4 regions of the Abyssisolibacter fermentans genome follow, and region 4 is predicted to be linked to each of the others. Evidence: riboswitches for the same ligand, from Rfam matches in the RefSeq annotation. Region 4 holds a riboswitch; each other region holds the start of a gene.
The links. A riboswitch is a leader RNA that binds a small molecule or an ion and turns the genes downstream of it on or off. The one in region 4 is predicted to bind thiamine pyrophosphate.
Positions count from the first base shown of each region.

Region 1: another riboswitch for thiamine pyrophosphate. It lies ahead of thiT (energy-coupled thiamine transporter ThiT); the one in region 4 lies ahead of AYC61_RS07445 (thiamine-binding protein).
Region 2: another riboswitch for thiamine pyrophosphate. It lies ahead of purF (amidophosphoribosyltransferase); the one in region 4 lies ahead of AYC61_RS07445 (thiamine-binding protein).
Region 3: another riboswitch for thiamine pyrophosphate. It lies ahead of thiM (hydroxyethylthiazole kinase); the one in region 4 lies ahead of AYC61_RS07445 (thiamine-binding protein).

Region 1 covers NZ_LOHE01000051.1:46,797-55,037, forward strand. The annotation lists gene AYC61_RS08340 (GHMP family kinase ATP-binding protein) at 1-217, opposite strand, end outside; gene AYC61_RS21675 (hypothetical protein) at 262-450, opposite strand; gene AYC61_RS08345 (argininosuccinate lyase) at 464-1,960, opposite strand; gene AYC61_RS08350 (hypothetical protein) at 2,136-2,339, opposite strand; gene AYC61_RS08355 (cysteine synthase family protein) at 2,499-3,563, opposite strand; gene thiT (energy-coupled thiamine transporter ThiT) at 4,668-5,339, opposite strand; TPP riboswitch at 5,526-5,624, opposite strand; gene AYC61_RS08370 (exodeoxyribonuclease III) at 5,748-6,506, opposite strand; gene AYC61_RS08375 (metal ABC transporter permease) at 6,804-7,634, opposite strand; gene AYC61_RS08380 (metal ABC transporter ATP-binding protein) at 7,631-8,241, opposite strand, start outside.
Region 2 covers NZ_LOHE01000037.1:154,587-162,827, reverse strand. The annotation lists gene AYC61_RS04365 (ATP-grasp domain-containing protein) at 1-621, opposite strand, end outside; gene AYC61_RS04360 (DegT/DnrJ/EryC1/StrS family aminotransferase) at 659-1,747, opposite strand; gene AYC61_RS04355 (glucose-1-phosphate thymidylyltransferase) at 1,941-3,005, opposite strand; gene rfbB (dTDP-glucose 4,6-dehydratase) at 3,075-4,076, opposite strand; TPP riboswitch at 4,375-4,485, shown strand; gene purF (amidophosphoribosyltransferase) at 4,615-5,967, shown strand; gene thiC (phosphomethylpyrimidine synthase ThiC) at 5,988-7,301, shown strand; gene AYC61_RS04335 (hypothetical protein) at 7,749-8,241, opposite strand, start outside.
Region 3 covers NZ_LOHE01000024.1:17,247-25,487, forward strand. The annotation lists gene AYC61_RS01295 (sigma 54-interacting transcriptional regulator) at 1-1,717, opposite strand, end outside; gene putP (sodium/proline symporter PutP) at 2,185-3,672, opposite strand; gene AYC61_RS01305 (sigma 54-interacting transcriptional regulator) at 3,991-5,850, opposite strand; TPP riboswitch at 6,083-6,193, shown strand; gene thiM (hydroxyethylthiazole kinase) at 6,364-7,182, shown strand; gene thiE (thiamine phosphate synthase) at 7,175-7,801, shown strand; gene AYC61_RS01320 (heme ABC transporter ATP-binding protein) at 7,856-8,241, opposite strand, start outside.
Region 4 covers NZ_LOHE01000045.1:112,128-120,368, forward strand. The annotation lists gene AYC61_RS07425 (B12-binding domain-containing radical SAM protein) at 1-901, shown strand, start outside; gene AYC61_RS07430 (B12-binding domain-containing radical SAM protein) at 2,012-3,796, shown strand; gene codB (cytosine permease) at 4,122-5,384, shown strand; gene AYC61_RS07440 (cytosine deaminase) at 5,396-6,655, shown strand; TPP riboswitch at 6,808-6,917, shown strand; gene AYC61_RS07445 (thiamine-binding protein) at 6,992-7,282, shown strand; gene AYC61_RS07450 (ABC transporter permease) at 7,254-8,015, shown strand; gene AYC61_RS07455 (ABC transporter substrate-binding protein) at 8,030-8,241, shown strand, end outside.

The DNA of each region.
Region 1 (8,241 bases), on a different contig from region 4:
ACATTACCCCATCCGAAGGCTCAATTTGACGTAAAAAGCTTTGCAATAATTTATTTGAAATTGATATACCATAGCACGATTCAATTGCTCTAGAAGCTGCCACCATATCAGCAGTTGAACTTGATAAACCCTTACCTACATTAATATCACTATAAATTTCTAAACTCCCTTTCAGGGGTAGTCCAAAGTGCATTAAAATTATTTTAACAATTTTCAAAGCTTTTAATTTAATAGATGGATATACGCTGAGTTTTTCAGAGTCTAAATTAAAATTGTCCTAGTGTAACATTCAATAGGAAATGTCACAAGAAAATCAACATCATTTTCATAAAGAACTCCTTGAAGTAATTCTCTAAAAGTTCCAAAACAACTACCTTGACCACTGCTGTATTTTGATTGGTTATTTACAACTTTTTTAAAATCATCTGATTTTCTATATTTAAAACTCATTTTATCTCCACCTTTATGCCAATAATAAAGATTCCAACTTTTTATTAGCTTCTTCAATTTTTAAACCTCGCTCCTTCCAAGCAAAGCATATTTTCTCATACTCTAGTTTTTGCTCATTAAGCATCTTAATTACTGATTGATTACTTGCAGCTCCTCTAGTTGTTTTGTCATGCAAATTATTTATATAATTAAAAGCAGCACTAACCATATCATAAGTTAAATTAATTTCAAACCCATAATCTTTACAAATAGCACTTAGCAGTTCAATATCTACTTGTTGTGAAGCAAAGTTTCTATCTAGTAATGTTTTAATATACTTACCAGCTATTACTTGAGCTTTTCTGTAAGGTATTTTACCATGTAAAGTAAGCAAATTAGCTAAAGATGAACCTCCAAAATATTTACTTTTACATACTATTTGCATACGTTCTTCATTAAATTTTAAATTATCTATAACAGCTGTAAATAACTTTAAAACAGATTGTATTGTTTTAAACATATTTATAACATAAGTTCCAGCTTCTTTTGATACTTCTACCAAATTAGTAAATGATGTGTTTCGCTGTCCCATTATAAAATCTATGTAAAAAGCAGAAACATGTGCAGTTCTGGCTCTAATTCTCTCAAGAACAGGAAAATTCTTTTTCTGAGGCATTATTGATGAAATACCTGATAGTTGATCGGGTAAATCAATAAAACCATATTCACTACTTCCCCATTGTATTAAATCCGTAACAAATCTACTCAATATCATACTTAAGTTTGATAACTCCCCAGCTACTAGTACTGTCCACTCTCTAGAAGCTACTGATACCAGTGCATGTCTCTGTGCATCATCAAATCCCAAAACATAAGCCATATTATTCCTATCCCAATCTAATTCTTGTCCTGCCATAGCTCCTGCGCCTAATGGACACTTATTAAGTCTATCAAATATATTTAATAATCCGTACATTGACTTAATAAGTTGCTCATAAATTGATGATAAATAAAATCCTGGACTGATAATTTGAGCTGCCTGATAATGTGTGTATCCTGGCATAGGTATCATAGTTGTTTTATTTGCTAAATTGTAAACAGTATCTGCAAAACATTGTAATAAATGAATCGTTTCAAAAATTTGTTCTCTCCCAAACATAATTTGAGCACAAGCTTGAAAATCATTGCGACTTTTATCAACATGCCAAGCATATGCGTTTCCTTTAACTCTTTGCTCAACATACTGCTCTATTGCAAATGATATATCTGTCATATTTAGCTTTGGATCGCCAATTAAATTCTCTTTAGTAATCTCATTTAGAATATTATTAATTTCATGTGTAACTTTACCTTCAATCAAACCCATTCTTTTATATTCAACTAGTAAAGCTTTTTCTATCAATATATACCAAGGTAAGTAATACTCACTTTCATAATCAAACTGTGGTTTCAATATTTCCTCATGAAGAAGATCATCTGGACCTGTTTTTATTCTACCTGTAAATGTTACTGGCTTAGCCAAATTTTTCATTATCTTTCCTCCTACAAATTATCATTATATTCAAGGCTAGCTTACCACTAGCCCTAGAATCATTTATACAATTAAATAGTGTTTTCTCTAACTTCCAAATCATTTAATATATTCTGTATATTTTTACCAAACTCAGTTACATACGGTTTCTCTACTAATAAAGTCTTGATTAACTCTACTTTACCAGAAGTATATTTATTCCAACATTTGCATCAATTAGTGTATGACTGAGCTTTGTTGTCTTTTCTGTTACATAAAATAATAGTATATCTGAATTATCACTTTTTTCACAATTATATTCTTTAAGAACAACCCTATTAGATAACATAACATCAATCTTTTTATCTATTGTTTTAGTTGTTGCTGGTGTTGTTTGCACAATAGTAGCTTTTGCATCCTCAAGACACTTTAGTAGCTTATAACCGTTTAAGGAAGGCTAACTTAGACATAAATTGCCTCCTATCCCCCGCTATCATTTTTTTATTTTTTTAACTTCAGTAATACAAAGCACCCACCATATCATTCGCTATTTTTAAAATTATATAGTTGATTTTAATAGCTTCTCGTTTTTCATCTCATTCATTACATTTTCAATCGATTGACGATTCCAATTGATAATAGTCCATGATTCTTCATCATCACGTGGTTTACTAACAATCTTAGGCTCATCAGGAATTTGCTCAAATGCTCTAGGTATATCTTTTAACCACTGATCATTATAAATTGTATCTGCATAGCGATGTCCTTCGTCTGGAAAAAAGACAACAACTTTTTTATTAGGATACTTATCAGCTATCCAATTTCCAACTAGATAAGCAGCTCCACTAGTGCCTCCCATGTACAAACCATGATTTTGATGAAGCTTTCTTGTAGCTTTAAAAGCTATACCAGCTGGTACCCAACTAACAAAATCAAATACTGTATGATTAAGATTTGGTGGCATTATACTATTTCCTAGTCCACGTAATTTCCTTGTCCCGTCTTTTTGACCAAATAATATACTATTACAAGTATCTACACCTATTACTTTCAAATTAGGAAAATACTCGCGTAAAAATGTAGTAGTACCAACCATTGATCCCCCCGAACCAACTGGTCCTACTAAATAATCTATGCAACTTAGCTCGTCCATTATAAATTGACCTACTTTTTTATATGACTTAGGATTGTAAACGTTTGAATATTGATTAGGACAAAATGCATCTGGATTTTGATTAAGCAATTCATTTAATCTGTCTAAACGGGCTTGTTGAAACCCTCCTGTGGGATGAGGTGTACTTATAATTTCAACTTGAGTACCTAAATCTTTTAACCTATTGTATAATCTCTTATCAATAACCGGATCACTGATAAGCTTAAGCTTGTAACCTTTTACTGCTGAAAGCATTGCTAGTGCAAGTCCAAATGTTCCCGAAGTTGTTTCAAAAATTCTGCTTCCTCTTTTAATCTTTCCTTGCTCATAAGCTTTCTGTAAAATATATCTAGCTGGTAATAGCTTCATTAAATAAAAGCTTGCTCCATAGAGATTTGAAGAAAGCTTATTGAGACGTGGAAGTTCATAATTAAGAAATGGCCAATGATTATCGTCTAATTGTCTTGTCATTTTTATCCTCCTCATATGATTTGTAATTAAGTTATTACTTAAAATTTTGTTTTATGTATTTTGCTACTTTTTAATCAAATATAAATTTGAATTTTGGTAGAATGCTTTACCAAATATTTTTTTAGTTAAATTTCAAGTATTAATAGTATTTTTATTCAAATCATTTTATATTAATTTACTTATATTAGTATATCACGCAGTATTGTTTATCCCAAATTTTACATATTTTATTACAATACTTTGTTTTATATGTATTTTGTTTATAATTTTACATTTTTTTATAATTTTTTCTATTCTTTCTTGATCGTATTTTGTAAAACAAATTATATTATTTTATAATATATGGTATTTTTCTATTTTTTTGTATTTTCCCCTTAATTGAACATTGTAGTTTTTTGATGTTTCTTTGAAAATGTTTTATTTTAAAAATTGTATAAATATTTATATTTTTATTGCTGAATAATGGTTTATTGTTTAAAAAAAGACTTATTATAATTACTTTTTTGTAATAAAAATACATTCATTAACTCATAGATAGACTATAAAAACAAATTTATTAAGAAATTGTAATAATTATTAAATTTAATTAAATATATGAAATTAATGAAATATATATTATTTTGTTGAAAAATTGTCAAGTTTATCTAATGCAATTATTTGAAAAATACAAGCATTGTAACTGAGAAAATCTCAATACCTAATAAAACTCAAAAAAAATTACTAAAAATTTCTTTAACCTTGATTATTCATATATCTTTAAATAGTGTACTGTATAATTCTGAATTAGAAGATTTCAGTAGATTGGAAGAGCATACGAAGTTGATATGTCAAAAATTTAATGATACTTTATAACCAAAAGGCTCTAGTAGAATATTTGAATTTTATGAAAATCTGGGATTAACATTATTGGTATTTATTATCTCTATTTTAATAGCAATACTTGTAATTATTATAGATGATGTGTTAATAAGGTGTGTATTAAGCTAGATGGAAGATGGAGATTTGACAATTAACATCAAATCTAAATTTAAGTTCTCTAATTAAATAAAATAAGGGTATACATTTATCATATACCCCTAAAATAACATCTAATATAAAAAACCGCTATGCAGTTGCCCTAGCTTTAATTTGATTCATAGCAGAACCAACAGCAGGAATAATTAAAATAAGTATTGTTAAAAACACTTCACCAGCTATGTAAGAAATATTATATGCAAATGAATATGGAACTGTGTCAAAGCCTACCTCTTTAGCATAGCTTGCGAAAAAAACAATTCCAGTTATAAAATGAAAGAAAAATCTTCCCCCAGCACCTAGCACTAAACCTTTTAAAAGACCATTAGATGAATTTTTAAAAACACCAGCTAAACCAAGTGCACCAAAAGCTAGTGGATAATCTAGTAATAATTGTATTGGGTGAACTACCCATCCTCCAATAGCTAATTGAAAGAACCCATACGCTACACCACAAATAATACCTTTTGTAACACCAAACCAATAGCCAATAAGTACAATAAACAACATACTAAACGGCGTAATAGAACCTCCTTGTGGGAGTTTTACCAGTTTAATTTGTGATAAAACCATTGCAATAGCTATTGCCATTGAACAATAAACCAATTCTTTTGTTTTCATCTTATTTGATTTACCTCCAATAGCTAAAACAACAATTAGTAATATTACAGCAATTAAAGCTATTAATATTTGTCCTACTGTTGAAGCTATTATATCCTGTAATTGCCCACTATTAAGTGCTTCTTGAAATTGTTTGAACATAAAAAAATCCTCCTTTTTTAACCCAGGAAGATTATTGACTGAAAATATACCTTTATAACAACGGAAGCAATTACGTAGTAATTGCAATACACCGTTTCAACACACAAGATTGCACACCGCCTATTTGTTAGGTCTAATCGATATCCGAGCTACCTATATAATGTGGGGGGGCATCTTGCGCCTTGTTATAATCATGCAATGCTTCCCTACAACGGCATTATCCGTATCAGGTTATAAGGGTCAGTTAAAAACTATCTCAGCCAAATGGCTCCCCTAGCTTAATATATTATTTCATACATAATGTACACCTTTTTTTTTTATTTGTCAAGTATCGAAAAATATTGTTATTGTCATTTCCCAATCCACATACTAATGAGTTAACATAATTAAAATTATTAAATCAAATATTTAATCTATGCTTATATCAAGTAAAACAGGGCAATGATCACTCCCCATGACATCGAAATGAATAACGGCATCCTTCATTAAATCCTTTAACTTCTCTGATACGATAAAATAATCTATCCTCCAGCCCGTATTTTTTTCTCTTGCCTTACGCATATAGGACCACCATGAATAAGCACCTTTTTTATCTGGATAAAAATATCTAAAGCTGTCAATAAAACCAACTTCAAGTAGCTTTGATAGTTTATTTCTCTCTTCATCTGTAAATCCAGCATTCCTACGATTTGTCTTAGGACTTTTTAAATCAATCTCATTATGTGCTACGTTTAAATCTCCACATAGAATCACAGGTTTACAGTTATCTAATTTTTTAAGATAATCTTTAAAATCATCCTCCCATAACTGCCTGTATTCAAGCCTTAATAGTTCTCTTTTTGAATTAGGAGTATATACATTTACTAAATAAAAATCACTAAATTCTAAAGTTATAACTCGTCCCTCTTTGTCGTGCTCTTCTTTTCCCATTCCATATGAAACTGAAATAGGTTTTTCTTTTGTAAATATTGCAGTACCAGAGTAGCCTTTTTTGACAGCATAATTCCAATATTGATGATAATCCGTTAATTCTAAATCTATTTGCCCTTCTTGAAGTTTTGTTTCTTGTATGCAAAAAATATCTGCATTCACTTTATTAAAATAATCTAAAAATCCTTTTTTAATGCAAGCTCTAAGACCATTTACGTTCCATGATATTAATTTCATATTTACCTCCAAAATTGTATAACATTAAATTATTAATTCTATAAACAGCTATATTTAGTCCAAATTACTTCGAATTTATTATATAACACTTAGTCAAAATTATATAGTACACACACTGATTTTGAAAACTATTAAACTTTTATTAGCTCATTCGAAGAATGAGCTTCATTGATTAAAAGTATTTATTTATAATTTGGGTTAAATATTATTAATAATATTAAGAGGTTAACAAGATAAGTTACATCAAGCAAGCCTATTAATGTATTATAATAGGCTTATATATTAATAATACCTTAGTTATCCATATATGTCTGAATAATGATGAGTTCTTACACGTTTATATCCTAATAAACATAAATAGAGTGCTATAGATACTAATATAATTGTTGCACCTGAAGGTATATTAAAAATGTATGATAAATAAAGACCTAAGTAACATAAAAAGACACCTATAAAAATTGAAAAAATCATCATACTTTTTAAATTTTTTGTGAATAGTTTTGCAATAGCTGGTGGAATTGTAAGTAATGCAATGACTAATATAATTCCTACTACTTTAATCATTAAAACAATGCTAATTGCAATAATTATCATCAAAAAAATCTCTAAGTTTAGAATATTTATACCCATTACTCTTAGATGCTCTTCATCAAAAAGATAAGCCTTCCAATATGTAAACATACTACTAATAATAAATAAAATAAAAAAACTTAAAACAATCAAAATTTTAACGTACAGTTTAGACACTGTTAAAATATCGCCAAACAAATATGACGTCATATCAGGAGGATATCCTTGTGTCAGATTAATAAATAAAATTCCAAGTGACATACCCCCTGCCCAAAACATATTTATAAGGGTGTCACTTTTAGTATTAGATAAACGCTTTATCCCTATAATTCCCAAAGCTGATAGTATGGAAAAAATAATCCCGGGAATGATTGGTTCTATTCCTAGCAAATATCCAAAACCTATACCTCCAAAAGATGAATGTGCAATCCCTCCAGACATATTCACTAATCTCTTTTCAACAATGATTGTACCGACAATGCCACATATTATACTAGAAAAAAGCGCAGCTAATATAGCGTTCTGTATGAACTGATACTTAAAAATAACTCCTATCATAAACGAATACTCCCTTCAGTATAGATATCTTTCAATAAGCTTTTTTTATAGTTTTTGTCATTAACACCTATTGGAAAAGAATATAATTTACTCAACGCATTTTTATTTCCATTATTACTATTTTCATAATACTTAAGGGTTCTATCTATAAAAGCAAAACAATCACAATAAGAAAAAATATCTGTCATACTATGAGTTACCATAATAATGGTCTTATCTTTATTTAAATCTTTTAAAATGTTTAAAATATCTTTTTTTGCTTCTGCATCAATGTTAGCAGTAGGCTCATCTAATAACAGAATATCAGGATCTGACACTAGGGCTCTGGCAATAAGAACTTTTTGTAACTGTCCACCTGATAATTCACCAATTTGTCTATGCATAACATTTTTTAAATTTAACATTTCAATAAAATATTTTGCAAGATTCTGATCAGTTTCACTGTATCGATGGAAAAACTTTATTCCTTGTTTAATCCGTCCTTGTAAGATAACATCATTAACACTAATGGGAAATTCCAAATCAAAAGATTTAAACTGTGGAACATATGCCATTTTGGTATCTTCTTTTATATGAACTTCTCCACTAGTAGGTGCTTTTAGTCCAA
Region 2 (8,241 bases), on a different contig from region 4:
AGCTCCGATAAACACTAATTTTGAGTCTCTATCAGTAAAACAATCAACTGTATACTCCTTACCAGGTAAATATTCAAGTATTAATAAAGTATTATCTAATTTTCTATAAAAACTAATTTCATCTTTTGTGTTTGCAATATACGTTCCTTTAGAACCACAGCCTATATCAGGCTTTAAAAAAACCGGAAATTTAATTATATTATCAGAATTTTTATATACTGTAGGAATATTTATAATTCCTCTAAATGCATTATAGGTTTTGCTTTTTGAACAGCAAATGCTACAAGTTTCTAAAGGCGGAGCAATAATTTCACAATTTATATTTTTTCTATTTTCAACTAATTTTAAAATAACACTATCTAGTGCTGGAAAAATATAATCAATATGTTTTTCATTAATTATTGTATTTAATTCTTTTATAAAATCACAACTGTTTATAGAAGTTGAAATTTTTATATAGTTTTTATAAACATATTTACCATGATTAGAATCTACACTTGAAGCTCCAAATATTTCAAAATGCTTAGAGTAAGATAAAGACCTATGAATTTCAAGACCTATTTCAGAACTGCAAGGAAAAACTAAAACTTTTTTTTCAATGTAATCACGCCCTTCAGACATTTTTCGATTTATTTTCAATAAAATGTGAATAGTTATTCTAAATCACATTATTTATAAGTTTACATATATTTGTAATTTCCTCTATTTTTAATTTACCATACAATGGTAGACATAAAACCCTTTTTGATATATTTTCTGTTATCTTTAGGTTTTCATTATTCTTAGCGAATAATTTCAAACTACTAAGTGCAGGATAAAAATATCTTCTAGGAAAAATATTATTTTCGTTTAACACTTTTAATGCTATCGTTAATTTATCTTCATCACTAAATAATACAGGCATATAACTGAAATTATAATTTTCTTTTCTAATCTTTTGAAACCTAATTGAGCTGTTATTATTTAATAAGTTCAGATATAATTCATATTTTTCCTTTCTATTATTCAATTCATTATCCATGTATTTTAGGTTTGCTAATCCCATTGCAGCGTGCATTTCTGACATCTTGGCATTGGTTCCAAAATCTATAATCTCTTTTTGTTCATTGAACCCAAAATTTCTTAGTGATTTTAATCTATTCATAAGTTTCTCATTCCTTGTTACACAAGCGCCACCTTCAACTGTATTAAATAACTTTGTTGCATGAAAACTAACAACAGATATATCACCATATTCTAAAATAGATTTTTCTTTATAATCTACAAACATAGCATGAGCGGCATCATAAATAATTTTTAAATTGTATTTCTTTGAAATTCTATCAATTGCTTCAATATCACATGGATTACTAAAGGTATGAACTGCTAAAATAGCTGCAGTATTTTTACTTATCCTATCTTCAATTTTACTTGGATCTATATTAAAAGTCTCTGGATCAATATCTACAAATACTGGTGAACAATTTTCCCAATTTATAGCACTAGCAGTTGCGATAAAAGTAAATGGTGTAGTTATTATTTCACCTTTTAAATGCAATGCTTTTATAGCTAATTGGATTCCCATAGTTCCATTAGAAGTTAAAACAAGATTTTTCAATCTTAGCTTTTTCTCTAATTTTTCTTCCAATTCTTGAACTAATGGACCATTGTTGGTTAATATATTGTTTTCCCATATTAATTGAAGATAACTTATATATTCATTTATTGGAGGTAAAAAAGGACGTGTTACTAATATCTTTTTATTCATAATACTCCCCTTTATTATTTCATCTATTAATCTTGCTTAATTTACTATGTCTACTAGTTGTTTAAACATTATATCCCATTCACCGTTTCAACGAGGCGGGATATATGCACACGACCTGTTAAATCTAAGCGTTACCCGCCACTTATAGAGGTGGAAGACATCTTGATCCTTGTTTATATAAAGCAAACTTATATTAATACAATTCCACTTGACTATTTTTACCTAATAAAAACTTATTTGATTGTTTACTTTTAAAACTTTTTTTTATTATAGTATCTTGAGCAACTATACTTGAATCAATGATTGTATGAATGTTTGAAATAATACATCCTTCTAAAATAATGCTGTTTTTTAACTTTGAATTTATTATATTAACATTATTACAAATAGATGAATAAGGACCTATATATGAGTTTTTTATTATAGTATTATTACCAATTATTACAGGACCTTTAATAAAGCTGTTTATTATTCTAGAATTTTCACCTATTATTATATTACCAGAAATTTCACTTTTAGCGTCAATTTCACCATTTATATAATGCATTATTCCCTTCATTAGATACTGATTTCCATAAATAACATCTTGAGGATTGCCTAAATCTTTCCAAAAACCTTCATGCATTTTATACGTTACTTTATAACCTTTTTGAATAAGCCATCTTATTGCATCAGTGATTTCATATTCTCCTCTCCATGAAGGTTTAATGTTTTCACATGCAGCAAAAATATTTTTATCAAAAATATAAATTCCTGTAATAGCTAAGTTTGAAGTTGGTATCTTTGGTTTTTCAACAACATCTACTACATAATCATTGTTTGTTTTAGCTACACCAAATCTCATAGGATTATCCACTTGCTTTAACAAAAGATTACAATTACTATTATTTAATTTGAACTCATTTATAAGCAATTTAATATCTAAATCATAAAGATTATCTCCTAAAATCATTATAAAATCATCATCTTTTATAAACTCCCTAGATGATGATACTGCGTTTGCTAGACCAATGGGCTTTTCTTGTTTTATATATTCAAGTTTTATTTTTTCAGTTTCATATTTCTTCAAACTTTCTTTAAACAGTTCCATATTATCATTGACTAATATCCCTATTTCATTTATATCAGCTTTTATTAAAGAATCTATTATATAAAATAGCAAAGGCTTATTTACTAATGGTATTAATTGTTTTGGTAATGAAAATGTTATAGGAAATAACCTAGAACCAATTCCACCACAAAGTATTAGAGCTTTCATTTTATTACCTCTCCTCTCTATATACAGTAAATCAAGAATTGTAAATTAATGTATTGATTCTTTAACCTGTCATCTACTTGAATTATTCTGTTTCATGTACAGTTTTCTATATGCTATTTCCCACCAATGCTTATTTTCAACATACCAATCTACAGTATCTTTCAAACCTTTTTCAAATTCATATTTGGGGCTCCACCCTAGATGTTTAACTATTTTTTTATTATCTATAGCATACCTTATATCGTGTCCAGGTCTATCTTCAATAAAATTTATTAGACTATAAGATTTTTTTAATATATTTAATATAAACTTTACTACTTCTAAATTACTTTTCTCATTAATTGCTCCTATATTATATATCTCTCCTACTTTACCATGATGTATAACAGCATCAACAGCTCTACAATGATCTACCACATGAATCCAATCTCTAATATTTTCCCCATTGCCATACACAGGTAGATACTCATTATTTATTGCCTTAATAATCATTAATGGAATCAATTTTTCAGGAAATTGATAGGGACCATAATTATTAGTACATCTTGTTATAACTGCTGGTAAACCAAAACTTTTATAATATGATAGAGCTAAAAAATCAGCACTAGCCTTACTAGCTGAATATGGACTGCTTGGATTTACTGGTGATTTTTCCGTAAATAAACCTTTTTCTCCTAATGATCCATAGACTTCATCAGTTGAAATTTGAATAAATTTATCTACATTATAATTTTTAGCTTCATTTAACAGCACCTGTGTACCCAAAATATTTGTTTTTACAAAAATTTGTGAATTATTAATACTTCTATCAACATGAGATTCAGCTGCAAAATTTATAATACAATTAACTCCTGTTTCCAATATTTTTTTTACAAGATTTATATCATTAATAGAACCTTTAATAAATTTATATCTATAATTATCTTCAATATTTATTAAATTGTTAACATTACCTGCATAAGTAAGATTATCTAAATTTATAATCTTATAATTTTTATATTTATTTAGAAAGTAACGTATGAAATTACTACCAATAAAACCAGCACCACCTGTAATTAAAAAATTTGTCAAAACAATCACCTGCCATCTACTGTTAACATAAAAATTGAATGTAAAATTACTTATAATATATATTATTAAATGATTTATAAATTGTTAATTACTATTTTAAAACCATTCGTTTGATTTAAAAATAGTAATACTGCCCTGCAACTTTGTTATTTTTCTTCTACAGATATGCCGCAATAGTAATTTAATAAAACCCGAATCATTTTTAGATTTAGTTAACATTTAGCATATAATTTAAAATTATAGATTGATTTCAAGATTTTTATATGTTATTATTTAAATGCACGATAAAAACTAAATATTTGAGAGCTAGGGGGGTTGGATAGGCCAGCTGAGATAAAGAACCTTTTAATTCTTTGACCCTTAACCTGATCTGGATAATACCAGCGTAGGAAAGCAAAATATATTTATTAATGATTATTAAGCATAAATCCTGTACTGGATTTGTGCTTTTTCTATTTTAAGTACAATTCTAATAGTACCCCTTCCTCTAGCTTTTCAATTTTTTCTTTATTTATGACATATGATTGGAGCCGTTAATATGATAAAACTAACTAAGCTAAAAGAAGAATGCGGAGTAATAGGTATTTATTCCACAGCTGCCGTTAATTTTAGGTCATTAATCTATACTGCTATGATGTCTCTTCAGCATAGAGGTGAAGACAGTGCAGGTGTTTCAATTAGTTCTTATGGCACCATAAAAAACTACAAATCTATTGGAAACACAAATGACTTATTTAATAAAATTAATGATCTTTCTTTAAAAGGTACCTCATGTATATCTCACGTAAGATATACTACTTTTGGAGATAATGTGATTGATAATGCTCAACCCATAAGTTCTGATGAAAATACATTGTCCATTGCTCATAATGGTAATATATATAATAGTCAACAATTGAAAAAGAAACTAATGGATAATGGCATAAAATTTAATACTACTAGTGATACTGAAGTAATTCTTAATTTATTTAAATGCAATAAACAACTTAATTTAAAAAATAGAATAATAGAATCTGTTAAAAGACTAAAAGGTGCATTTGCAATAGTTATGCTAATTAATGATAAACTTGTTGGTATAAGAGATCCATATGGAATAAGACCTCTTTTTTTAGGTAAACTTAATTCTAGCTACATACTCTCTTCTGAAACCTGTACCTTTAATGTTATAGGAGCAAACTATATACGTGAAATAAAAGCTGGTGAAATAGTTATAATTGATAATAATGATATACAATCTATAAATTATGCACATAAAAATCCAGCATTATGTGCATTTGAATACATCTATTTCTCAAGAACTGATAGTATGTTAAACAATAAAAATTTATATGAAGTAAGAGAAAATTTAGGTAAATGTCTTGCTAGTAAATATCATATTGAAGCTGATGTTGTAATAGGTGTTCCAGATTCTGGAGTACCTTCAGCTATAGGATATGCCCATGCATCAGGTATTACCTATAAATTAGGATTCACAAAAAATAATTATGTTGGTAGAACATTTATAAAACCAACTCAGCTTAAAAGACAAAAAGATTTAAATATAAAACTAAATATTATCAAAGAAGCTGTCATAGATAAAAAAGTTATAGTTGTAGATGATTCCATTGTTAGAGGCACTACAAGCAAAGCTATTGTAAGATCATTAAAAAAGGCAGGCGCAAAAGAAGTGCATTTATTAATTAGCTCTCCTAAAATAGATTACACCTGCAATTTAGGAGTAAATATTTCTACCAAAGAAGAGCTGTTGTCATACAAGAAGTGTATAAATGAAATGAAAGCCTTTTTAGATGTAAATACCTTAGGCTTTTTAGATATACATGATTTATATAAAACTTTTGAAACTAAAAGTATTTGTACAGGATGTTTTAATGGTATATATCCTAAACAATAAAATTTAAGGAGATGAATTTAATGAATTATACAACTCAAATGGATGCTGCAAAAAAAGGGATTTTAACTGAGCAAATGAAAGCTGTAGCAAAAAAAGAAAATATGGATACAGCTAAACTAATGGAGTTAGTTGCTAAGGGTAGAATAGCTATTCCTGCAAACAAAAACCATAAAAATTTAGAAGCTGAAGGAGTAGGCGAAGGATTACGCACAAAAATCAATGTAAATCTTGGAATTTCAAAAGATGCAAATGATATTGATTTAGAATTAGAAAAAGCTAAAGTAGCTATCGAGTTAAAAGCTGAATCCATAATGGATTTGAGTAATTTTGGTAAAACTAGAAAGTTTCGAAAAGAACTAATAGATATGTCTACAGCAATGATAGGTACTGTACCTGTATATGATGCTTTAGGCTTTTATGACAAAGAGTTAAAGGATATCAAAGCTTCAGAATTTCTTGATGTTGTAAAAACGCATGCTCAAGATGGAGTAGATTTTATGACTATACACGCTGGTATTAATAGAGAAACAGCTAAAACATTTAAAAGAAATCCAAGACTTATGAACATAGTATCAAGAGGCGGAGCTTTGATGTTTGCATGGATGCAGCTTAATGTAAAAGAAAATCCATTTTATGAGCATTTTGATGAGCTTTTAGATATTTGTGCTGAGTATGATGTAACTCTTAGTCTAGGAGATGCTTGCCGTCCAGGTGCAATAATGGATTCTACTGATGCTAGTCAAATTAAAGAACTTATAACTTTAGGTGAACTTACTAAAAGAGCATGGAAGAAAAATGTACAAGTTATAATTGAAGGTCCAGGACATATGGCACTTAATGAGATTGAAGGAAACATGATGCTTGAGAAAAAACTATGTCATGGAGCACCATTTTATGTTTTAGGGCCATTAGTTACTGATATAGCACCAGGTTACGATCATATTACAGGTGCAATAGGAGGAGCTATTGCCGCTGCTAATGGAGCAGATTTCTTATGCTATGTAACTCCTGCAGAGCATCTACGTCTACCATCACTTGATGACATGAAAGAAGGAATTATAGCTACAAGAATAGCTGCACATGCAGCAGACATAGCAAAAGGAATTCCTGGTGCAAGAGTGTGGGACAACAAGATGAGTTTTGCTAGACAAAAGCTTGATTGGGATACTATGTTTGAATTAGCTATAGATCCTGAAAAAGCAAAAAATTACAGATCCGAGTCAAAACCTGAAGATGAAAATTCATGCTCTATGTGTGGTAAAATGTGTGCTGTAAGAAATATAAATAAAGTTCTAAATGGTGAAGATTTAAATATTCTTAGAAATGATAAATAAACTGTATTTGTAATAATATATAAAAATAGTATTATTAAAAACTATCAAGTTGCAATTCCAAATACAATTAATGCCAAAATCTAAATTTAATATTACATCAGTATTACGATAAAAAGACCAAAATGTTTACATTAAATAACCAGTATAGTTACTAGGAGGCATGCAGGGTTTCTTTCTAAGGAACATTGGTGCGCGTGTTTTTTCCTTTCGCTTCTAATAAGAAAAAACACGTACATCACCGTGACGAGAAAGATTCCTGCATGCCTCCCACACACATAGTAAAGAGCTAAAACAAATTTATTATTGCTTATTCTACATTACTATAAAAGATAAGAATTACCTTAGAAGATGATTTTCTGTATAGAAAAATCATCTTTCTTTAATTACATTGGATAACTATAATAATTACAACTATATATACTATAATGATATAAGCCATGAATAAGATTAATTGCTTACTTCAATATTTCCCTCTAAACCGTCATATTTATTATCAAATTCAATTAATAAAGTATTAATTTCATCAATAGTCATGTTTTTAATTCCTATACCTTTATCATCTTCTGATGAATACATATTATCTCTAATTTTTATTAAATTTACTTTTAGCTCTTTTAAAAAAGTTATTTCATTATTTGAAATTACCCCATCTTCCATAAAGCTTTCACACGTACTATATTCACTATCAAACCCTTCATCTATAATTATACTGACTATATTAAATCCACTCATAAATGAATAATGTATATCATTATCAATAAAGCGTTTTGCATGATATGTAATGTAATCGAGTTCTGAAAGACTTTCTATAACTCTTTCAATATTATGCTTTTGTACTCTTTCCATATCTGAAAAACCTGAAAGAAATGTAATACAATTATTGATTTCACAATACATTTGATTAATAAAATTTCCTTTATGCTCTATATAGTTCATGTAA
Region 3 (8,241 bases), on a different contig from region 4:
TAAAATATAATGTACTTCTAGGTATGTTTAGCAGCTTTGCTGCTTTCATTTTATTACCACCGCTAATTTTCATAGCAGCTTTTATTGTATTTTTTTCTGTATTTTCTATCGCTTTAATTAAGTCTAATGATTCTTTATTATTTATCATATCATTATCTGATGAATTCACTATAATATCAGGTAAAAATCTTTCGTCAAGTATATTATTCTTTGATAGTATTACAATTCTTTCGATTACGTTTTTTAATTCTCTGATGTTTCCTTTCCACTCATAGTTTATCATCATTTGCATTATTTTTTTAGGTATTTCTATAACATTTTTTCTATATGTTATACAAAAGTCATTAATGAATTTATTTGCGAGTATTGGTATATCTTCTTGTCTTTCTCTTAGCGGTGGTAAGTGTACTGATACTGCATTTAATCTATGGAATAATTCTTCTCTAAATAATCCCATCTGTACTTGCTTCTTTAAATCTTTACTTACAGCGGCAATTATTTTTACATCAACTTTTGTTTTCTCATTACTACCTGATTTGATTATTATTCCTTCATCTATAATCTTTAAAATTTTATCTTGTATATCTAACGATAAATCTGATATCTCTTCTAAAAAGATGGTTCCCTTATCTGCTAATTCAAATTTTCCTATTTTTTTACTTTTAATTGTACCATCACAGCCAAATAACTCTTCTAGCATATCATTTGAAATTGTGCTACAGTTAACTGGTACAAAATATCCCTTTAATTTACTTTCTATGTGTATTGCTCTTGAAAGAACCTCTTTTCCTGTTCCACTTTCTCCAGATATTAAAATATTCACTTTTGATTTAGCTATATTTTTGCATAGCTTAATAATATTTTCAAATTTCTTATTAGCACTAACTATCTGAGAAAATGCAAATCTGCTTTCATTTAATTTAGCTACTTCATTTTCTAATACTGATAAATTCGATCTAGCAGTATTATACAATTGCGAAATTCTTATAAGTTCAGATATATCCATATCACAACTTACAGCACCTATAAATTCCCCTTCATCATAAAGTGGAGTTGCACTAATAATATCATAGCAATTCTCACGTGGATTATTATAAACATTTCTATATTCTTTTCTATCCATAACAACCTTTGGAAGTAATGCTGTTGGAAACATCTCGGTTATAAGTTTTCCCTCTATATCTTTTTCATCTATTTCATATAATTTTTCTGCACTCTTGTTCCATATAATTACTTTATTATCCTTATCTACTGCACAGATAGCGTCGTGCATATTATCTATAATGTTTTCAAACAACTTATAACTTTTGTCTATTATTTTAGTATAAAGCTCATTTATTTCTCTATTACAAATTAATCCAATAGGTTTTTTATTATCATTTAATATAACTACATATTCTACATCATTATTATTTACCAATATATTCATCAAATCATTAGTGCAATTATATTCATATAAAGCATATCTAATATATTTATTATTTAAGTCAATATATTTATCAACTGTCAATTTACAAATCTCAGCTTTAATTATATCTTTTATCGATAATACCGCCTTAGCATTTTCATTATCTATAATTATTACATTATCTATTTCTCTATCTATCATTTCATTTAGTATGTCATGTACATTTGCCTGTTTATCTTTGATTAATACATTTTTATCCATAACATCTTTTAGATTGATATTGCTTAATATAATATTCTTAATTTTCAATTCTTACACCTACCTTGTGTTTTATCTTATCAGAGTATTAAAGTTTAAACAATATTATCCTCAAATATTCAAAATAAATTAACAGCTATGTCTAAACATATTTAACCATAGAATAATAATATTTAAAGCAATTTTTTTAGTGGTTCTATAAAATGAAATTGTTTCTTCACAGGAGCCAACAAAGATTCTCAGATTCATGTCCTTCCATTTGGTAATGAACTATCATCTAATGACTTCGTACTCACAAAGCCTTCCTATATTCTTTCACCTTTATATGCTGTGGGAAATATAAATATTTCTGTAGAAAGTTTCAACACAAAACCATTGAGCCACACTTCTCTCAATGTTTTACCCTAGCCATTTTAACAAACTCTTTTTACAAAAGTACCATTACGTTAAAAAACCTAAACATCGAATCCAAGTTCCAATGCTTAGGTTTTCTATTTTCATTTCAAATTATAAATTAATTAAATTTCTGCTTTCTGAACACTATCAAATTCTTCCTCGATCTCTTTTGATGGTTCTTTTCCTAACTTGCTGACAACAAATATTGTTATACTAGCAAATATAAACGCTGGAAGTATTTCATATACATCAAATAATCCACCTTCAAGCTGTTTCCATATGATGACCGTTAGTCCACCTACTATCATACCTGCTATAGCACTGTTTCTTGTCATACGTTTCCAATAGATAGAAATCAATACTATAGGACCAAAGGATGCTCCTAAACCAGCCCATGCATATGATACCAAGCCAAGTACACTATTTTCAGGATTTGTCGCTATTAAGAAAGCTATAAAAGCTACAACTACTACAGCTATACGACTAATTAAAACTAGTTCTTTGTCAGTTGCATCTTTTTTAAGAACAACTTTGTAAAAATCTTTAGTAAAGGAAGATGATGTTACAAGAAGCTGTGAATCAGCTGTACTCATAACCGCTGCTAATATTGCAGCTAAGAAAACACCTGCAACCAATGGATGGAATATTGTATTTATCATAACCATAAATACTGTTTCTGCTGCTGTTGTCCCTTCTAGTGGAGTCTTTAAAAATACTATACCAATTACACCAACTAACACTGCTGCTCCAAGACTTAATACTGACCAAACAGCCGCTATTATTCTAGCTTGTTTTACTTCGCCAGAAGATCTGATAGCCATAAATCTAACAAGTATATGAGGTTGACCAAAATATCCAAGTCCCCATGCAGTAAGCGATATAATTGAAATTAATGTTAAACTTGTTCCATCAGTTTTAGTAAAAATATTCAGCAACTCTGGATTAACCGCTCTAACTGAATCCATCGTACTACCAAAACCACCTAGTATTGAAATAGCTCCAATAGGCACACCTATAATTGCGATAAACATAAGTATTCCTTGGAAAAAGTCTGTCCAGCTAACTGCCATAAAGCCACCTAAGAAAGTATACCCTATAATAACTACCACACCGATTACTAACGCCCAAATATAAGGTAATCCAAATACTGTATTAAACAATTTAGCTCCTGCAACAAAACCTGAAGCTGTATATACTAAGAAAAACAATACTATGAAAAAAGCTGATAACATTCTTAGTATTCTTGAATCATCTCTAAATCTATTTTCAAAGTAATCAGATAATGTGATAGAATTATTTGATACTTCTGTATATTTTCTTAATCTCTTAGCAACAAATCTCCAATTTAGGTATGTACCAACTGCTAAACCTATTGCTATCCAACTTGCTTCTAAACCAGATAAATAAGCAGCCCCAGGTAAACCCATTAAAAGCCAACCACTCATATCAGATGCAGATGCACTCATAGCTGCAACCCAGCTATTTAATCCTCTACCACCTAAAACATAATCTGATAAACTATCAGTTTTTTTGAAAAAATACATACCAATACCTAACATAAAAAGTAAATATAATGCAAATGTAAAAATTGTACTTCCGCTTATACTCATAAAAACCCTCCTTAGAAATTATATTAAAGAAATTATATTAAATTATTGAAATATAATAATAAATAATATAGCATACCATATATATGTATACAATACTACGGTATCAGGCACCTCCCATCAATACCTCTTTTTTTACTATAATATTTATATATTTATATAATTATGCAACTATCATTCCATATTAATAACTAACGATATCATGATGGTTAAGCTATTCTTTTTTGATTATTTTGAATAGTGACAATTTTATGACATTTTAATGCAAGAAAAACTAAAAAAACATGTGTCAGTTATTCGACACATGTCAACAAATTGTCACTATTCTACAATTTTATATTTTTCAAGCTTAAAATAAAGTGTACTTCTAGGTATTTTTAAAAGTTTAGCTGCTTTTGTCTTATTATTATTTGCAACTTCCATAGCTCTTAGTAATGCTTTTTCCTCAGCATTCATGAGAATTTTATTTAAATCCATATTACTTTCATTATTAATATTTATGTTAATATTTCTATTCTTAGAAATCTTCTCTGGCAAAAGACTAATGTCAATACTATTGTTTTTTGCTAGTATTACTATTCTTTCTACGATATTTTTTAACTCTCTTATATTACCTTCCCATTCATAATTTACTAATAAATCCATAATATTTGTTGGAATACTTCTTTCTAACATATTGTATTGTTTACAAAACTTTTTAACAAAGCTATCTACTAGCAAAGGAATATCCGCTTTCCTTTCTCTCAGTGGAGGTAATTCTATTGTTATAGAATTGAGCCTATAAAACAAATCCTTTCTAAACAGCCCATCATCTATCATAATTTGAATATCCTTATTTGTTGCAGCTATTACTCTTACATCTAATTTAGTAGATTTCTCACTACCTACTTTTGTTATTACTCCATCTTCTAAAAACCTTAAAAGCTTTGGCTGCATTTCTAATGGCATATCACCTATTTCATCTAAAAAAATACTTCCATTATTAGCTAGCTCTAATTTGCCTATTTTCCCATTTTTATTCGCACCTGTAAAAGCACCTTTTTCATATCCAAACAACTCACTTTCTAACAAATCCTTTGGTATGGCGCTACAGTTAATAGGAATAAAATTACCTCTACGTTCACTTTCACAATGTATAGCTTGGGCAAACACTTCTTTCCCAGTACCACTTTCTCCTGTCAATAATATAGTAATACTAGCCTTAGATATACTTTTGCAAAATCTAACTTTTTCTCTAAAATTAACATCATTACCGACTATCTTATCAAAAGTCATCTTGTCCTTATTTATATTATCAAATTCTTCTTTTAAAGCTTCTAAATCACTTTGAGTTTGATTTAATAATCTTGATGTTTTTGTTATTTCTGTTATATCTCTATCACAGCTAATACCACCTATTAGTTTTCCATCTTTATATAATGGTCTAGCACTTATTATATTGAAACAATTTTCTCTAGATTCATTATATATATTTTCAAATGTTTTTTCTTCTTTTATTACTCTAGGTAATAAAGCATTAGGGAACACTTCATATATGGGTTTATTAATAATATCTACTTTTTTTATATTGTGCATTATTTCTGCACTTGCATTCCAATAACGAACAATACTATCTGTATCTACTACACATACAGCATCATTTACAACATCTACAATTTTATTTAGAAGTGTGCAAGTATACATAAGGCTTTCATCATACAACCTTTGTATTTGTTTCTGAGTTAATATACCTATTACCTCTTTATCTTCATACACTAGAACATATTCTGGATTAAATTTTGAGATAGTGTTTATTACATCACCTATTTCTCGTCTACAACTAACACAACAAAAAAAATTATTAGATTTTTTCCAATTTTCTACATATTCTGTTAATTCTATATTTTTTAGGGTTAGCCTAAGAATATCCTTTGATGTCAATACAGCTTTAGGTATATCTTTATTGTTAGCTTTTTCTACAATTACTGCAATATTTATATCGTCATCTACAAATTTATTCATAACATTGGAAGTATTGTTACTATATATCTTTAAAAACGATGTACTCATTACACTAGATATATTTGTATGGTTAAGTCTTATTTCATTAAATCCCATTGAATCACCCCACAATATTATTATTACATTATTCTCTACTATTGTATATTTTTCCTTCAATAATACTATTAAATATTCCCACATACAATATAAAGCCCATATTTCAAGGCTTCAACACTTAAATAAATTTGTCGAATTTATTAATTTTTATTAACTATATATATTTTTTTATAATAATAAGCCCTAATTATTCATACAATTTCGAATATTTTACTGTATAATTCTGCTTATTGTTTTCTTTGCTTTATTGTGTTAACATATGTATGACAATTAAATAATTACCCTGATTATTCATATAACTTTGAATAATCTAGGTTTCAATAACTAGGGGAGCTAGAAAGGCTGGCTGAGAAAAAGACCCAACAAAGTCTTTGACCCTTAACCTGATCTGGGTAATGCCAGCGTAGGAGAGCTATTTGGTATAAAAAAGCATGAGTCCTTTAATCAGGTCTTATGCTTTTTATAGAGAAACCGAATATTGATTTTGAGTCGGGATGAAAATCTGTAATTTATGTATGTAGCTCACTCCTACAAAGATTGAGTAAGGTTTCACATTATACGCTACAATTTTTGTACAATATTATTAGGAGGAAAAATATGAATACTAATTATCTTAAAGCATGTTCTGATTTACTAAAAAATATTAATACTAAAAAGCCACTTGTACTTCACTTAACAAATTTTGTTACTATTAATGATTGTGCTAATATGACCTTAGCAATAGGAGCTTCTCCAATTATGAGTTTTGAAGTTTCTGAAGCAGAGGAATTATTAAGCATGTCATCTGCATTGGTACTAAACATAGGGACTTCCACAAAAGAATCTATAAATAATATGCTATTGGTAGGTAAAATTGCAAACAAATTGAATGTTCCAATTGTTTTAGATCCAGTAGGTGCTGGCGCCACAACTTTTAGAACTAACTCTGTACAAAAACTATTAAATGAACTTTACATATCCGTTATTAAAGGAAATTTAGGAGAGATAAAAGCAATAAGCGGTTTGGAAACTAAGATGAAAGGTGTAGACTCTATTGATAACGATAATAACAAAGAAACCATTGCCAAAAACCTTGCAAATAAATATAAGAATGTAATTGTTATTTCTGGTAAAGAAGATGTAGTGAGTGATGGCAGAAACACAATGATAATCAAAAATGGTCATCCCATGTTATCTGATGTTACTGGAACTGGTTGTATGACAGCATCACTCATAGGTGCATTTTGTGGTGTTACAGATGATTATCTTTTGGCAGCTACATCAGGTATTTTATCTATGAGTTTAGCTGGAGAATATGCTTTTAAAAGCTTAAAAGAAAGTGATGGTATCGGATCTTTTAAAGTAAAAATCTTTGATGGAATTTCAAATATGAATGAAAATATATTAAGGGGTGGTAATATTGAACTCTATAAATAAAGTTAATTATAAACTCTATTTAGTTACTGATAGTAACATTATTGGTGATAGAAATTTGGTAGAATGCGTAAGAGATGCAATAATCGGAGGTGTTTCTGTAGTTCAACTTAGAGAAAAAAATATTTCTACTAGAGATTTTTATCAAACAGCTTTAGCACTAAAAGAATTAACAGATTATTATAATGTCCCACTTATAATAAATGATAGATTAGATATAGCTCTTGCTGTTGATGCAGCAGGTCTACATATAGGACAAAGTGACCTTCCAGCTATTGAAGCTAGAAAATTACTAGGTAAAGATAAAATACTAGGTGTCTCTGTATCAAATATTGAACAAGCTCAAAAAGCTAAAATTCAAGGGGCTGACTATATAGGTGTTGGAGCAATTTTCCCAACTAATTCCAAAGGCGATGCAAAAAATCTAAACATAGATATATTGACTAATATTAGAAATTCTGTTGATATACCAATTGTAGCTATAGGCGGCATCAACGAAAATAATATAGAACTATTAAATAATACCAAGATAAATGGAGTTGCAGTTATTTCTGCAATACTAGGTAACGAAGATATTATAAAAGCTTCAAATAATTTATATTATAAATGTAAATTTCTATAAGCAAAACTATTAAAAATATGGGTGTTTCAAAAACATTTGAAACACCCTTCTATATCAATTAATTTTAGGTATAATATATGTCATATTTTGTTCTTTATTCTTTATGAGCTCTACTCCTATGTCATATATTTTTTTAATGTTTTTCTCTGTCAAAACCCTTTCTGGTTTATCATATGCCTGTATTTTACCATCTTGCATTAAAATAATATTATCACAATATTTTGCTGCTAAATTAATATCATGTATAGTAACTATAATAGTTAAATTATTTTCTAAATTTAATTTCTTACATAAATTCAACAAATTAATTTGGTGTTTTATATCTAAATGAGAAATAGGCTCATCTAATAACAATATTTCTGGCTCTTGAGCTAAAGCTCTTGCTAACATAACTCTTTGCCTTTCTCCACCACTTATTTGAAGTATTTTTTTATCTCTAA
Region 4 (8,241 bases):
AGGAATTTATATTGGCGTAGAAACTGGATCTAGCAGAATGCAGAAATTTATTAATAAAAATCTTAAAATAAATGATGATTTTTATAATAAAATAAAATTACTTACAAAAAACAAAATTCAGGTAACGGCATCTTTTATATATGGACTTCCTAACGAAGAATTAGAAGATTTAAAAGAAACTTTCAAAGTTATAAAAAATTTAAGAGACATGAATGTGCACACTGTGCAACTCCATATGTTTTCAATTTTAAGAGGTACTGAATTTTACAATGAATATTCTCATGATATGAGTTTTGATGATAATTTGGTATCAGATATTACTTATGGGGCAAATATGAAGAGAAATACTGAATTAATAACTAAGTATCCTAATCTGTTTTCTCATTTCTATATTCTTAATAAATCCTTAGTTAAAAAATATCCATATTGTGATATGTTTATGAATCATTATATTCAAATTTTGTATACAATGTTTAGGATTACTTATAATAATTTGATAGATTATTTTAAGTGTGATTTTTTAGCTTTTTACAATTCATTTTACAAATATTTAGCTGCTAATTCAAAAGAGTTAATAAATTATAGTGATAACATAGATGTAGAACACAAGCATTTTGTTTATAAGGTAATAGACATTTGGAAAGAATATATTAATAGTTATAAATTTGAAAAATACGATAATATTATTAAAGAAATTTATAGATTTGAATGCGATCTTAATGATTTTATTTTTAATAATGAAGAAAATGAGGATGCAATTAAAACTTATGATTTTGATGTTTATGATGCAAATAAGAAGACTTTTAAATTAGATGAATATATGCCAAAAGAAACAATTATAAGAATTTATAAACCTGATGGCGTATATAAATTACAAAGACTTAGGAAAAAAATTTCATAGTATAAAATTAAAATGATACTTTTGCTTAATAAATATTTTAAAAAATATGAAAATATAAACAGTAAAATTATAAATAACTGTAGGAATATTTTATGTACTATATCTAGTTATTTTGATGCTAGATAGAAAATGGATTAGATTTATGCAATAATATTGAAAATGAATATTAGTAACTTTAAATCAGTTATGTTAGGATAATTAATATTACTATAATCGCTGTAATTTTATACGTTAATACAAGGTTTCTTGTCAATGAGATAAGAAGCCTTTTTTAGCAGAAAACTCAAATTTTGATTTGGTATGGTGTTTGCTCCTAGGAACTTAAATAGGAGAACCAAAATCTATAATTTTGTGTGAATTACTTACTCCTAGAAACATAGTGAGTAGCCAGCGACTTATTCATATAAGTAGAAACGATGAAGAAACTAACTTTTGAAGTCACAATTTCAAAGAAACATTAGATGATTCACTAATAACTATATTGGTAGTTTTTACAACTAACAATTTGTAAACTAATTTATTTTAAACATTCAAACATAGAATTTATGAGTAGGGAACGTTTTTGTAGCTAACTGAAATAATACATAAAAGGGGGATTGGTTACATGAGTAACTATGAAGTTGTTGATGAGCTGACAATTGATAAAGGTCAAGAGGATTTATCTTCAACTACAATTACTACTTATTTTATTTAAATAAGTTACATTATAACTACTGTAAATAGTATAAGTATCATAAGTGCTGTCTAAAAATTTTGAAAAGACAGCTTTTTCTTTTGATTGTGCAGCAACTTCATTTATAGCAAACAACAATACAATATACCAAATATGAATAATATTATAAAAAATAAAAGAAATAAGTAAAAAAATAATAAAACATGGGAAAAAATAAAAATAATACAAAATTTGTGATATAATTAACTTGTACTAAAAGTGTAAATAAAAAAGGGGGTTTTTTGCATGAATAACTATGAAGTTGTTGATGAGATGACAATTGATAAAAGTCAAGAGGATTTATACACAGCAATTTTTACTATTGATATACGTAATTAACTATTATAAGTATTAGAAACTTAGCTTTATGGCTAAGTTTCAATATTAAGGAGGTATTTATGAAAGTTATATTCGTTAATGCAATAAGTAAATTTAAATATGAAGAATTATATATAGGACCTCTTTTATTAGCTAAGATATTAAAAGATAATGGATATGAAGCAGAAATAGTAAATTTTTCATATTTGCATAATATAGGAGAATTAAAAAGTAATGTATTTGAAGATGGAAATACTGCTGAATTGGGTGACTATTTAATAAACAAAGAAGCTGACGTTATAAGTTTTTATACTATGGCAAACTCATATCACTTAAGCCTTGAAATAGCTGAGTATATAAGATATAAAACTCCTAATACTAAATTAGTTTTGGGAGGGCCTCAAGCATCAGTTGCAGGGTTTGACTTAATGAGTACTTTTTCATTCATAGACCTCATTGGTATAGGAGAAGGAGAAAGTAATATAGTTAATATTATGAGAGGCTTTGAAGGTAAAATGGATTTTTCAAAGATAAAAGGCATAGCTTATAGAAAAGGATCAGATATTATTATAAATGAAGAAAATGATTTAATACAAGATTTAGATACATTACCGGAAATAGATTATTCATTTATTCCATATATAGATAAGATGAAATCATTTCCTATTGAAGTTGGTAGAGGATGTCCTTTTGGATGTAAGTATTGTTCGAGTAAAAGTTTCTGGAAACGAAAATTTAGACTAAAAAGTAATGGCAGAATAATTAGTGAAGTAAAAAATTTGATTGAAAACTATAATATTACTAAGTTTAGTTTTGTACACGATTTGTTTACTGTCAATAAGAAAAGAATTATAGAGTTTTGTAACAAAATAATTGAAGAAGAATTAGATATTAGATGGACATGTTCAGCTAGAATTGATACTTTAGATAAAGAAATGATAGAAATGTTAGTTAAATCAGGATGTACAGGAATATTCATTGGAGTAGAAAGTGGCTCTGCTAGAATGCAAAAATTTATTAATAAAAATCTAAAAATAGATGATGATTTTTATGGTAAAATCAGATTACTTACCAAAAGTAATATTAAAGTAACATGTTCATTTATATATGGATTACCTAACGAAGAATTAGAAGATTTAAAAGAAACTTTTAGAGTTATAAAAAAATTAAGAGATTTGAATGTTGATAAGGTACAATTGCATATTTTTTCAATGGTAAGAGGAACTGAATTTTATACTGAATATTCTGATGATATAAGCTTTGATGATAATATAATACCAGATTTTACATATGGTGCTAATATGAAAAGAAATATTAAAATGATAGCTAAGTATCCTAATCTATTTTCACATTTTTATACATTAAATAATTCAATAGTTAAAAAGTATCCATACTGCGATATTTTTATGAACAACTACGTTCAAGTTTTATTTAATATGTTTAGAATAACTTATAACAACTTGATCGAGTTTTTTAATAATGATTTTTTTGATATTTATAATTCATTCTATAGATATCTAGGTAATTACTCAAGAGATTTAGTATATTTTAATGAGAATTTAGATGCAGAAGATAAGGATGGTTTGTGCAAAATAACTAATATTTGGAGAGAATATATAAAAAGTTTCGATTTTAAAAAATATGATCATATAATAAAGGAAGTTTTTAAATTTGAATATGATGTTAACCAATTTATTATAGAAAAAGAAACTGGTGATGTAATTAAAACATATGATTATGATGTTTATGATGCAAATAAACAGTGTACAAAATTAGATGAGTATAAAATAAAAGAAACTATTGTTAGAATTTATAAACCTGATGGAGTTTATAAACTACAAAAACTTAGAAAGAAAATTTCGTAGTATAAATTAAAATAATATTTTTACGTTTGATATATTATTACATTGACAATAGATTAAATTTATGCAATAATATTAAAAAATGAATATCAGTACCTTTAATTCAGTTCTGTGAGGCTGACAAGGTTGTGCTTTATACAGTAATATTACTATAACTAGTGTAATTTTATATGTAAATACAAGGTTTCTTGTCAGTGTGATGAGAAGCCTTTTTTAAAGCAGAGAATCCAAATGTTGATTTGGTGTGAATTTCTTGCCCCGACGAAAAAACTGAGTAGGAGTTTTTTATTGTTTCAGGTGCTGATAAATAGATTTAGGGGGACATAATATGAAAAACAACATTCAAGATCACGATTTTTCTCTACAAGCAGTACCACAAGATAGTAAAAAAGGTTTTTTAGCAATGATGGCGGTTATGTTAGGGTTTACATTTTTCTCTGCTAGCATGTGGACTGGTGGAAGTTTAGGAACAGGATTAAATGCAAAGGATTTTTTATTATCAGTATTTTTAGGAAATATAATTTTAGGTACTTATACTAGTTTTTTAGCGTATATTGCATCAAAAACAGGTTTATCTACACATTTATTAGCAAGATATTCCTTTGGAGAAAAAGGTTCATATTTAGTATCTGCTTTATTAGGAATAACTCAAGTTGGTTGGTTTGGAGTTGGCGTTGCGATGTTTGCAATACCAGTAAGTAAGGTGACATCAATAAATGTATACGTTTTAATATTTATAGCAGGTATACTTATGACAGCAACAGCGTATTTTGGTATAAAATCATTAACTATATTAAGTATTATCGCAGTGCCATCCATAGCATTACTTGGAAGTTTTTCGGTTTTTAAAGCTGTAAGTAGTGTTGGTGGACTTAACGGATTGTTTGCAATAGAGCCAAAACAAACCTTGAGTATAGGAACAGCTTTAACAATGTGTGTAGGCTCATTTATTAGTGGAGGAACATTAACTCCTGATTTTGCAAGATTTTCTAAAAATAAAAAAATTGGAGTATTAACTACTTGTACAGCATTTTTTCTGGGAAATTCATTAATGTTTATATTTGGAGCTGTAGGAGCAGCAGTTACGGGACAAGCAGATATATCAGAGGTTATGTTTTTACAAGGATTAATAATACCTGCAATAATAATATTGGGTTTTAACATTTGGACTACTAATGACAACGCGTTATATGCATCTGGCTTAGGATTTTCGAATATAACAAAGCTTCCTAAAAACAAATTAGTTATATTTAATGGTATTATTGGAACGGTTGGAGCAATGTTTTTGTATAACAATTTTGTAGGATGGCTAACATTCTTGAGTTCATTTATACCTGCTATAGGAGGTATTATAATAGCGGATTATTTTATAGTAAGCAAAGGTGAATACCAAAATATTGAGGATAAAAGATTTATTAATATAAACTATAAAGCAATAATAACATGGATAATAGGAGTTTTAGCTGCTAAATATTTACCAGGAATAGCACCAATAAATGCAGTATTAACAGCTTTTGTAGTGTATATACTAGTTATGAAATTATCAAGTACTTACATTAAAGATAGTAGTAATATAAAAGTTAAAGCTTAGGAGTGAAATATATGTTAATAAAAAATGCAAGATTGGAAGGTATAGATGAATTTCAGGATATTTTAATAAATGATGGCATTATAAAAGATATTGATAATGTTATAGAATGTGAAGATAGAAAAGTTATAGATGCTAAGGGTGGCATTGTATTGCCGCCTTTTGTAGAGCCACATATACATCTAGACACTACATTAACAGCAGGAGAGCCTAGATGGAACCAAAGTGGTACTCTTTTTGAAGGTATAGAATGTTGGGCAGAAAGAAAAAAATTTTTATCGACTGAAGATGTAAAAAAAAGGGCAAAAAAAGCAATTAAATGGCAAGTTGCAGGGGGTATTCAGTTTATTAGAACTCATGTAGACGTAACAGATCCAAATCTTACAGCTTTAAAAGCTTTGCTTGAATTAAAAGAAGAATTGAAGGATTATATAACACTGCAAATAGTTGCTTTTCCTCAAGAAGGAATATTATCATATCCTAATGGACTAAAATTACTAGAAGAAGCTATGAAATTAGGAGCAGATGTAATAGGAGCAATACCGCATTTTGAATTTACTAGAGAATATGGTGTTGAATCAATAGAGCAGATGTTTAAATTAGCTATAAAATACAATTCATTGGTTGATGTACACTGTGATGAAATAGATGACGAACAATCAAGATTTATTGAGGTCTTAGCAACTAAAGCATATGAATATGGTATAGGTGAAAAGGTTACAGCAAGTCATACTACAGCTATGCATTCATATAATGATGCTTATACATATAAGTTGTTTAGATTGTTAAAGATGTCAAATATAAATTTTGTATCAAATCCATTAGTTAACATACATTTACAAGGAAGATTTGATACATATCCTAAGAGAAGAGGTATTACAAGAGTTAAAGAGTTATTACAATCAGATATAAATGTTTGCTTTGGACATGATGATATATTTGATCCGTGGTATCCTTTGGGGACAGGTAATATGCTTCAAGTGCTTCATATGGGACTACATATATGTCAAATAATGGGCTTTAATGATATAAACAGTTCAATAAAATTGATAACTGATAATAGTGCTAAAGCTTTAAACATAAGTGATTATGGTATAGAAAAAGGGAAAAAAGCAAATATGATAATCTTGCCAGCTGAGAATCCTTATGACGCAATTAGGAGACAGGTAAAAGTAACGTATTCTATTAGAGAAGGTAAAGTTATATCTAAAACCGTTCCAAGTGAGACCACTGTTTTCATTGAAAACGAGGAGCAGATAGATTTTAGCAAGTAATATATGTTTGTATTTAGGTTTATTTTGTCAAGAATCAATAAAGGAAGATGAAGAAGCTTTACCATTTAATGGTGTAAAGTTTTAAATTAAAAAAATAAAATATTGACTATTTCATAATAAAAGTATAAAATGTTTGTGGAAATGAAAAGAATAAAAGTTAACTGGGGAGCTGGAAATACTAGGCTGAGAGGAAACTATAATGTTTCGACCCATATAACCTGAACTGGGTAATGCTAGCGAAGGGAGTTATTAAGATATTGATTAATTAATCCCTTTACCAAGTAGGTAATAGGGTTTTATTTTTTGCAAAGAAGAAAAATATAAGGAGTTGAGAAAATGGCAAAAGTCAATGTAAGCTTACAGGTATTACCATGTGTACCAGAAGCACAAATTTATGATGTAGTTGACAAGGTTATAGATTATATAGATTCGTGTGGCGTTGAATATGAAGTGGGACCAATGGAAACAACTATGGAAGGTGAGTATGATAAATTAATGGCTATAGTTAAAGAAGCGCAAGAAATTTGTATAAGAGAAGGGTCTTCAAGAGTTGTATCAGTAATAAAGATCGACTATAAGCCAGAAGGTGTGACAATGAATGAAAAAACATACAAGTATAGAGGATAAAGTTATACCAATAATTTTTATAGGTATAATAATATTATTATGGCATATTAGTGTTAGTTATGGTTACATTCAACCATATATGTTACCTTTACCTAAAGATGTCATAATTACATTCTTTAAGATACTTCCTGAGTGTAAAGAACATATATTAGTAACCGTTCAAGAAGCAGTATATGGATTACTAATAGCTGTAGTATTTTCAATAATACTAGCATCATTAATGGATAATATTAAAATTTTAAGGAAAGCAATATACCCAGTGTTAGTTATATCTCAGACAATACCAGTTATAGTTTTATCTCCACTGTTTGCAGTGTGGTTTGGAATGTATATGCTTCCTAAGGTTATAATGGTTGTAATAGTATGTTTTTTTCCTATAGTAATAAGTCTTTTAGAAGGACTTGAATCAGTTGATGAAGATTTAATTAACATGATGAAATCAATGGGGGCTTCAAAGTTTAAAATATTTACTTTGGTAAAATTTCCAGCATCAATGGTAAACTTTTTTTCAGGCTTAAAGGTAGCTGCAACATATAGTTTTATGGGTGCAATTATTGGAGAGTGGATGGGTGGCAAAGCAGGTTTAGGTTTATATATACTAAGAGTAAAAAAATCATTTTTAGTAGATAAACTTTTTGCAGCAATTTTGTTAATAATAATATTTAGTATGATGATCTTTAAAATAATATCATATATGCAGTATAGATTCATGCCATGGACAAGAGAAAAATAATAGGAGGAATTAAAATGAAGAAAATAATAATATTAATGTTATGTTTTATGTTATCAGTGAATGTTATAGGGTGTCAATCAGATGAACCAAGTGAACCAAATGATCAGGGAGCTGAAAAGCTTGAAAAAGTAACTTTTATATTAGACTGGCTGCCAAATACTAATCATACTGGTATATATACAGCTATAGAAAAAGGCTATTTTACTGAAGAAGGTTTAGAAATAGA